Regions from separate parts of the Neorhizobium phenanthreniclasticum genome, predicted to be linked through region 3. Evidence: predicted binding sites of a transcription regulator. Region 3 holds the regulator's gene; each other region holds the start of a gene.
What was found. Region 3 encodes HrcA, which represses chaperone genes, less so after heat shock. Its sites were predicted from a motif close to GTTAGCACTCNCNNNNNGNGAGTGCTAAC; they were not measured.

Region 1 (3,277 bases), on a different contig from region 3:
CAGTTTCTGCAAGACGACCGGCGGCAAGGGGCTGCATGTGGTGACGCCGCTCGCCGTCAACAGGCGCAAGCCGCTCGCCTGGCCCGAGGCGAAGGGTTTCGCCCACGATGTCTGCCAGCAGATGGCGCGCGAGAACCCGGACCTTTATCTCATCAAGATGACGAAGAGCCTCAGGAACGGGCGCATCTTCCTCGACTACTTGCGCAATGACCGCATGGCAACGGCAGTGGCGCCGCTGTCGCCGCGCGCCAGACCAGGCGCGACCGTGTCCATGCCGCTGACCTGGGCGCAGGTGAAGTCCGATCTCGACCCAAAGCGTTTCACCATCCGCACCGTGCCGGTACTACTGGCGAAGACAAGCGCATGGCAGGACTATCACGATGGTCAACGGTCGCTAGAACAGGCGATCAAGCGGCTGGCGAAGGAGATGAAACACGCGGCCTGATCAGTGCACAGCCATGCTCACCAGCGGGTAAGGATGAACTGTCTTGAACTGCGCGATCATCGCTGTGGCTTGCTGCAGCACACGCTCTGCATTTTGCGCATCGTCGCGCGCCAACTCGTCAGCATTGATGCGAAGCGCCTGCGCCATATTGGCGGAAAGCGCGGCAAAATGCTTGTTACCTTCGACAAAAGCTTCACGCGCTGTGCGCTCGAGGACCCGGGCAACGTCTACAAATACCTCTTCCCGTTCCTCAATGCTGAGGTCATTGCCAATGTTGATTTTCTCTTCCATTCCCGATCTCACTCCGAATAGACGTGCGATAGCGACCGAGCTCATCAAGCCTCGGCCGCGAAAGAGCTAGGGAAGGAAAAATCCGGATTCAAGACCTCAATGGAGCTTGAACTCGCCTTCGACACGGCGCCATTCGTTTGGCCCGATCAGACGCTGATGGGTGTAACGGACGGAATGCAAAGGGCCATCGAGACTCTCCTGCCAAAAGTCCAGGAACTTGTGCATTTCGGGAAAATCGGGAGCCAGATCGTAGTCCTGCCAAACATAGGTCTGCAGCACGGATTCGAAATCAGGAATGCGGTAGAGGATGTGAGCGGTGGTAAGACCGTAGCCGTTGAGCTGACGTTCCAGATCCGATGAAAATCGCATGCTTCATCTCCGTTTCATGACACTCTGAAGGTGGCGCAAAATTTCGCGGCCATCAACGGATTTTCCAACGCTGGACGCCACTTTGTTGTTCCTTTCCAGCATGTTAGCAGCATGAGATCGTGAGTGCTAATTTTTTCGTTTCGCCCTCTTGAAATCGAAAAATCTCAAAACCAGATCATTTCGCGCAAAAAGCTCGAAGAGAGGTTTTGCACCCGCCCGGACTGGTCATCCGGTCCGGCCAGGGGGAACAACGTCATCATTGTTTGTCCATTGGAGGAAAACATGTCGTTCCGACCGCTTCATGATCGCATTCTCGTCCGCCGGGTCGAATCCGAAGAAAAGACCAAAGGCGGCATCATCATCCCCGACACCGCCAAGGAGAAGCCGCAGGAAGGCGAGGTCATCGCCGTGGGTCCCGGTGCCCGCAATGAGGCCGGCCAGATCCAGGCGCTGGACGTCAAGGTCGGCGATCGCATCCTGTTCGGCAAATGGTCCGGCACCGAGATCAAGATCAACGGCGAAGATCTGCTGATTATGAAGGAAAGCGACGTCATGGGCATTGTCGAAGCCCAGGCCGAGCAGAAAAAGGCCGCCTGAACCATTCATCCACGACCATCAGTCAGATAGCTGCCTATTGAGGAGTTAAAGAAATGGCTGCGAAAGAAGTCAAGTTTCACACCGATGCCCGTGAGCGCATGCTGCGTGGGGTCGATGTGCTCGCCAATGCGGTGAAGGTCACCCTCGGCCCGAAGGGCCGCAACGTCGTGATCGACAAGTCCTTCGGCGCGCCGCGCATCACCAAGGATGGCGTATCGGTCGCCAAGGAAATCGAGCTGGAAGACAAGTTCGAAAACATGGGCGCCCAGATGCTGCGCGAAGTGGCATCGAAGACCAACGACCTTGCCGGCGACGGTACGACGACCGCCACCGTTCTGGCCCAGGCGATCGTCAAGGAAGGCGCGAAAGCGGTTGCCTCCGGCATGAACCCGATGGACCTGAAGCGCGGCATTGATCTTGCCGTCGATGCCGTCGTCAAGGAACTGAAGAACAACGCCCGGAAGATCACCAGCAATTCCGAAATCGCCCAGGTCGGCACCATCTCGGCCAATGGCGATTCCGAGATCGGCCGCTATCTCGCCGAAGCCATGGAGAAGGTCGGCAACGAAGGCGTCATCACCGTCGAGGAAGCAAAGACCGCCGAAACCGAACTCGAAGTCGTCGAAGGCATGCAGTTCGACCGCGGCTATCTCAGCCCGTATTTCGTCACCAACCAGGACAAGATGCGGGTCGAGCTGGAAGATCCCTATATCCTGATCCACGAGAAGAAGCTCTCGAACCTGCAGGCGATGCTCCCGGTTCTCGAAGCCGTCGTCCAGTCCGGCAAGCCGCTGCTCATCATCGCCGAGGACGTCGAAGGCGAAGCCCTTGCTACGCTTGTCGTCAACAAGCTGCGCGGCGGCCTCAAGATTGCCGCCGTCAAGGCTCCGGGCTTCGGCGACCGCCGCAAGGCCATGCTGGAAGACATCGCCATCCTGACGGGCGGCACTGTCATTTCCGAAGACCTCGGCATCAAGCTTGAAAATGTCACACTGAACATGCTGGGCCGTGCCAAGAAGGTGGCAATCGAGAAGGAAAACACGACCATCATCGACGGCGTCGGCTCGAAAACGGAAATCAACGGTCGCGTAGCGCAAATCCGCGCGCAGATCGAGGAAACCACTTCCGACTACGACCGCGAAAAGCTGCAGGAACGCCTTGCCAAGCTTGCCGGCGGCGTTGCCGTGATCCGCGTCGGCGGCTCGACCGAAGTCGAAGTCAAGGAAAAGAAGGACCGCGTCGATGATGCCCTTCATGCCACCCGCGCGGCGGTGGAAGAAGGCGTCCTGCCGGGCGGTGGCGTTGCGCTGCTGCGGGCCGTCAAGGCTCTCGACAATCTCGCCACCGCCAACCAGGACCAGAAGGTCGGCGTCGAGATCGTCCGCCGGGCGATCGAAGCTCCCGTGCGCCAGATCGCCGAAAACGCCGGCGCTGAAGGTTCGGTGATCGTCGGCAAGCTGCGCGAGAAGACCGAGTTCTCCTACGGCTGGAACGCACAGAGCGGCGAGTATGGCGATCTTTATGCCCAGGGCGTCATCGACCCGGCCAAGGTCGTCCGTACCGCACTCCAGGATG
Region 2 (3,277 bases), 440 kb from region 3:
AGGATCGTCCGGATGAATTCTTCCGCCGAGCGCGTCGCGAATTCCCTGGTAAAGGGATATTCGATCACCGACTGGAAGCCCATGGCCTCCAGCAATCGCGCCTTCAGCGGCGCGGGCGTCAGCCGGAAGACGGGTTCCTCCGGCCGGAACACGGTGCGTGGATGCGGCTCGAAGGTCAGCACCAGCGCGGGTGTGCCGCGCTCTTCGGCAAGCGACAACGCGCGCTCGAGAACGCTGCGATGGCCGCGATGCACACCGTCGAAATTGCCGATGGCGATGACGCCGCCCTTCAACGCCTCGGGCAGCGGTTCTTTCTTTTCGTTGCGGTGGAATACGGTCATCGAAGCGATTTCCGGTTCAGGCAAGCCTCTGCATCCAGTATTTCGGCGCGGCGTTTTCCGATTTCAGCCAGGCATTGAGGATCGCTTCGTCGGTCCGGCCATTGACGGTATATTCCGCCACATGGATACCCCCGCTGATATAGAGCAGATCGAGCCCGTATGCGAGCGCACCGCGCACGTCGGTAGGCATACCGTCGCCGACCGCCAGCACACGGTCCATCGGGAAATCGCCGCGCACTTCGCGAGCGGCGGCAAGCGTCGCCTCGTAGATCGGCCGGTGCGGTTTGCCGGCGATGCGCGTCTTGCCGCCGAGTTGTTCGTAATAGGCGGCGACGGCACCGGCACAGGGGATGATGCGGTGGCCGCGCTCGACCACGAGGTCGGGGTTGGCGCAGATGAACGGCACGTCGCGCTTGACGAAGGCGGTCAGGAGGCCGGTGTAGTCCTCCGGCACTTCCTTCTCGTCGTCGAAGAAACCGGTGCAGACGATGCAATCCGCGTCCTCTGCCGAAACGGCCTCGACGTCGAGCCCGTCAAACAGCGGCATGTCGCGTTCGGGGCCGAGCAGGAAGACCTTTTTCGGCCCTTCGGCAATCAGATGGCGCGTCACGTCGCCGGAGGTGACGATACGGTCATAGGTCCCGTCCGGCACGCCGAGCGCGCGCATCTGCTGGATGACGCCCGGCGCCGGACGCGGCGAATTGGTGATCAACACGACTGTCGCGCCGGCCTCCCGCGCCTCGGCAAGCGCCTTGCAGGAGTGCTGGAAGGCATCGACGCCATTGTGCACGACGCCCCAGACGTCGGAAAGAACGACGTCGTAGCCGCCGATCACTTCGCTCAAACTGCCGATGCGCTTTGCCATATGTCCGTCCTGTCACTCCAAGTCCCCGGTGACATGGCAAACCGCCGAAAAGATTACAAGCAAAAAGCTCCCGTTGCGCCGCGACGACACGCTGGTGTCATTTTTGCGCCGCACCATGGCCCGGCTTATCCATTAAGCTTGTTTTCAACCGGCAGGCGGGACCGCCTTTAAAATTTCAGCTTCGTCCTTGACTCAATCGCCGGCCCCACTTATCTCGACCCTCGTTAGCACTCCCGCAAGGTGAGTGCCAACAGCCAAGCGATACGGATCTTGCGATCCGTCAATGTCATTTGATCGAGGGATTAGACAATGGCAAGCACCAATTTCCGCCCCCTGCACGATCGCGTCGTCGTTCGCCGCGTCGAGTCTGAAGAAAAGACCAGAGGCGGCATCATCATTCCGGACACCGCCAAGGAAAAGCCCGCTGAAGGCGAAATCGTCGCCGTCGGCCCCGGCGCCCGCGACGAGTCCGGCAAGATCGCCGCGCTCGACGTCAAGGTCGGCGACCGCGTTCTCTTCGGCAAGTGGTCCGGCACGGAAGTCAAGATCAACGGCGAAGACCTTCTGATCATGAAGGAAACCGACATCATGGGCATCATCGGCTGATTTCGGCCGGTCGTGTTTTCCGAAATTCTCTGACACCCGTTTCAGGAGTTCTCAAAAATGGCAGCTAAAGAAGTCAAATTCGGCCGCACCGCGCGTGAAAAGATGCTGCGTGGCGTCGACATTCTCGCTGACGCAGTGAAGGTCACGCTCGGCCCGAAAGGCCGCAACGTCGTGATCGACAAGTCCTTCGGCGCGCCGCGCATCACCAAGGACGGCGTTTCCGTCGCCAAGGAAATCGAACTGGAAGACAAGTTCGAGAACATGGGCGCCCAGATGGTCCGCGAAGTCGCTTCGAAGACCAACGACATCGCCGGTGACGGCACCACGACCGCAACCGTTCTTGCCCAGGCCATCGTTCGCGAAGGCGCCAAGGCCGTTGCAGCCGGCATGAACCCGATGGACCTGAAGCGCGGCATCGACCTCGCCGTCAAGGCCGTCGTCGCTGATCTCCAGGCCAAGGCCAAGAAGATCAACACTTCGGAAGAAGTCGCCCAGGTCGGCACGATCTCCGCCAACGGCGAGCGCCAGATCGGCCTCGACATTGCCGAAGCCATGCAGAAGGTCGGCAACGAAGGCGTCATCACGGTTGAAGAAGCCAAGACCGCCGAGACCGAACTCGAAGTCGTCGAAGGCATGCAGTTCGACCGCGGCTATCTCTCGCCCTACTTCGTCACCAACCCGGAAAAGATGGTTGCTGACCTGGAAGATGCCTTCATCCTCCTGCACGAGAAGAAGCTCTCCAACCTCCAGGCGATGCTCCCGGTTCTCGAAGCCGTCGTCCAGACCGGCAAGCCGCTCCTCATCATCGCTGAAGACGTCGAAGGCGAAGCGCTCGCAACGCTCGTCGTCAACAAGCTGCGTGGCGGCCTCAAGATCGCTGCCGTCAAGGCTCCGGGCTTCGGCGATCGCCGCAAGGCCATGCTGGAAGACATCGCCATCCTGACCGGCGGCACTGTCATCTCCGAAGACCTCGGCATCAAGCTCGAAAACGTCACCATCGACATGCTCGGCCGTGCCAAGAAGGTTTCGATCTCCAAGGAAAACACCACGATCGTCGACGGTGCGGGCCAGAAGGCCGACATCGAAGGCCGCGTCGGCCAGATCAAGGCCCAGATCGAGGAAACCACCTCCGACTACGACCGCGAGAAGCTGCAGGAACGCCTTGCCAAGCTCGCTGGCGGCGTTGCCGTCATCCGCGTCGGCGGTTCGACGGAAGTCGAAGTGAAGGAAAAGAAGGACCGCATCGACGACGCGCTCAACGCGACCCGTGCGGCCGTTCAGGAAGGCATCGTACCGGGCGGCGGCGTCGCTCTGCTGCGTGCTTCCGCTCAGCTTAAGGTCAAGGGCGAAAACGCCGACCAGGAAGCCGGTGTCAACATCGTTCGCCGCGCCCTGCAGGCTCCGGCCCGCCAGATCGCCGAAAACGCTGGTGACGAAGCTTCGATCGTCGTCGGCAAGATCCTCG
Region 3 (3,277 bases):
TTCTACCGAGACGTCGTCAGGCTCAAGGAGATTACCGACAAGGCGCCGGCCATAGGCTTCGAACTCGGTCCAAACAAATTATGGATCGACGAGGCGCCGATGCTGAGCCAGGCAGAGATCTGGCTGGAGCTTTTCACCGACGATTTCGGTGCCGCAGCGGCTCACCTGGAGAAATCGGGTGTCGTTCGTTGCGATGCGATCGAGCCCCTGCCGGGCGGCTTCAAGGGCGGCTGGGTGACGAATCCTGCCAACATCGTGCACATGGTGCGAGAACCCGCCGCCTGGTGAGACGACAGAAGACCGCACCATGGCAAAAGCGGGCGAGACCGCCCGCCTCCAGAATTGTCAGGCTTTGTTCTCGCCAGCCGGCTCGGCCGCCGAGGCTTCCGGTTTGGGGCCGCCTTTTGCAACGCCGACCATGGCCGGACGCAGGACGCGTTCGCCGATCGTAAAGCCTGCCTGCACCACCTGCACGACCGTGTTGTTCGGTACGGTGGTGTCCGGTATTTCGAACATGGCCTGATGGAAGTGCGGATCGAACTTCTGGCCTTCCGCCTCGATCCTCTTCACGCCATGGCGTTCCAGCGCCGACAACATGGAGCGCTCGGTCATTTCAACGCCTTCCAGAAGCGTCGTCAGCGTGGCATCGGCCCCAGCGCGCATTTCGGTCGGCACGGCATCCAGCGCACGGCGGAGGTTATCCGAAACGGCTAGCATATCGCGGGCGAAGCCCGCGACCGAATAGGACTTGGCGTCCTTCACGTCGCGCTCGGTGCGGCGGCGCAGGTTATCCATCTCGGCGGCAAGCCGCAGGAAGCGGTCACGCAGTTCGGCATTCTCCGCCTTCAGCACGCCCAGGGGATCGGTCGTCTGGCCTGCATCCGGGGCCGGCGCTTCGGCGGCGTTCTGATTGGCCGCGTCCTCAAGAGCAGACGCCACGGCTTCCGTCGTATTTTCGGCGGCAGTTGTGTCAGGTCCGTTCTTCTTGGTTTCGTCGGTCATGACGGTCTCCAGTTATTCTTTGCTTAGATTTCCGGGCTTCGATTTGTGCCCGATATCGAGGTTTAAGATGGAAAAATCAAGGCTTGGCGGAAACTCGGACGCCGGAAGCTTGCCTCTTCAGCGCGACAGCCTTGCGAGAAGCTGGGCGGTGTAGTCCACCATCGGCACAATACGAGAGTAATTGAGCCGCGTCGGACCAATGACGCCGACAGCGCCTATGATATGATCCTCGCCGTCGCGATAGGGCGCCACAATGAGCGAGGAACCGGAAAGCGAAAAGAGCTTGTTCTCCGAGCCGATGAAGATACGCACACCCGGCCCTCTCTCGGCGAGTTCAAGAATTTCGATCAGACTGTCCTTCTTTTCGAGATCGTCGAAAAGAAGGCGCAAACGATCCAGATCGGCTGAATCGTCGAGGCCCTGAAGAAGGTTGGCGCGGCCGCGAACAATAAGCTGGCTCGGCTTGCCCTCCTCATTGTCCCCCGACCAGACGGCCAGCCCTCGCTCGACGAGCTCCTGCGAGAGAGTATAAAGCTCTCCCTGCACCTGGTCTTTCAGCCTCGTAAGCTCGTTGCGCAGCTCCGGCAGCGTCTGACCGGTCAGATGCGCATTCAGGAAATTCGCCGCTTCCGTGAGCTGTGACGAAGTCACGCCGGCGGGCAGCTCGATGATGCGGTTCTCCACCTGATTGTGATCGCCGACCAGCACGGCAAGCGCCTTGGTGGGCTCCAGCCGGATGAATTCCACATGCTTGAGGACAGGGTCGCTCTTCGTGGTGATGACGAGACCGGCGCCGCGCGACATGCCGGACAGCATGAGGCTTGCTTCCGCCATCAGGCTCTCCATCGGCTGGTCGCGGTCACCCGGCCGGATCTGCCGTTCGATCGTGGCGCGTTCCTCATCAGAAAGATTGCCGACCTGCATGAAGGCATCGACGAAGAACCGAAGGCCCGATTGGGTCGGCAGCCGGCCGGCGCTGACATGCGGCGAATAGATCAGGCCGAGTTCTTCGAGGTCGCTCATCACGTTGCGCACGGATGCCGGCGACAGCGACATCGGCAGGAGCCGCGACAGATTGCGGGAACCAAGCGGCTCACCGGTTTCGAGATAGCTTTCGACAACGCGACGGAAGATTTCCCGCGAGCGATCGTCGAGCACAGAGCCGCTGTCCCTACCCGTCGGTCTCGAAAACCCCATTTATTCCTTCACCGTGCCGTTGATCTGCTATGAAAATATAGTCATTCCTCCGGCTATCGCAAAAGGGAAAATCGGATGACCCATTTCCCTCGCATGACAGACGACAAACGCCCTTTTCCTGCAGGATCGCCGCCCGAATATCAAGATTCGCAATTCCAGACGGAAAACCGCTTCGCACTTTTCCTGGAATTGGCTGGAATTTTCAGATTTCGCAATTCCGGACGGAAAACCGCTTCGCACTTTTCCTGGAATTGCTTTAGAAGGCTGAAACCGAAATCCAGGGAGTGGCGAATGCGGCCTTCAGGCAGACAGATAAACCAGATGCGCAAGGTTTCGTTCGAGCGCAATTTCTCCAAGCATGCGGAAGGCTCCTGCCTCGTCAAATTTGGCGACACACATGTGCTCTGCACTGCGAGCCTTGAAGAAAAGACGCCGCCATGGCTGCGCAATTCCGGCAAGGGCTGGGTGACCGCCGAATACGGCATGCTGCCGCGCGCCACGGGCGAGCGCATGAAGCGCGAGGCCGCCGCCGGCAAACAGGGCGGGCGCACCCAGGAAATCCAGCGTCTCATCGGCCGGTCGCTCCGCGCCGTCATCAACCTCGAGGCGCTCGGCGAGAAGCAGGTCACGATCGACTGCGACGTCATCCAGGCGGACGGCGGCACGCGCACCGCCTCGATCACCGGCGGCTGGGTGGCGCTTTACGACTGCCTCAAATGGATGGAAACCCGTTCGATGATCAAGGTCGACAAGGTGCTGAAGGACCATGTCGCGGCGATCTCCTGCGGCATCTTTGCCAGCCAGCCCGTGATCGATCTCGATTATCTCGAAGATTCCGCAGCCGAAACCGACGCCAATTTCGTCATGACCGGCGCAGGCGGCATCGTCGAAGTCCAGGGGACGGCTGAAGGCGCTCCTTTCAGCCAGGAAGAATTCCTGCAACTTCTGGCCCTCGCCCAGGCGGGCACGCAGGAACTGGTGGCGCTGCAGAAGCAGGCGATCGCTTGACCGGAAGGAGAGCGCGGTGATCGAAGGAATTCTCGAAACTGCGCTCTATGCCGACGATCTCGATGCCGCA

Region 1: the regulator HrcA is predicted to act here: its motif matches at 1,208-1,236, upstream of groES (co-chaperone GroES).
Region 2: the regulator HrcA is predicted to act here: its motif matches at 1,430-1,458, upstream of groES (co-chaperone GroES).

The regions. Positions count from the first base shown of each region.
Region 1 is NZ_JBEAAL010000036.1:29,239-32,515, reverse strand. It holds gene ligD (DNA ligase D) at 1-445, shown strand, start outside; gene ABK249_RS29990 (hypothetical protein) at 446-736, opposite strand; gene ABK249_RS29985 (usg protein) at 833-1,105, opposite strand; gene groES (co-chaperone GroES) at 1,388-1,702, shown strand; gene groL (chaperonin GroEL) at 1,756-3,277, shown strand, end outside.
Region 2 is NZ_JBEAAL010000001.1:259,392-262,668, forward strand. It holds gene ABK249_RS01260 (bifunctional riboflavin kinase/FAD synthetase) at 1-341, opposite strand, end outside; gene ABK249_RS01265 (TIGR01459 family HAD-type hydrolase) at 358-1,206, opposite strand; gene groES (co-chaperone GroES) at 1,516-1,812, shown strand; gene groL (chaperonin GroEL) at 1,870-3,277, shown strand, end outside.
Region 3 is NZ_JBEAAL010000001.1:703,975-707,251, forward strand. It holds gene ABK249_RS03470 (VOC family protein) at 1-288, shown strand, start outside; gene grpE (nucleotide exchange factor GrpE) at 346-1,002, opposite strand; gene hrcA (heat-inducible transcriptional repressor HrcA) at 1,120-2,199, opposite strand; gene rph (ribonuclease PH) at 2,491-3,207, shown strand; gene ABK249_RS03490 (VOC family protein) at 3,224-3,277, shown strand, end outside.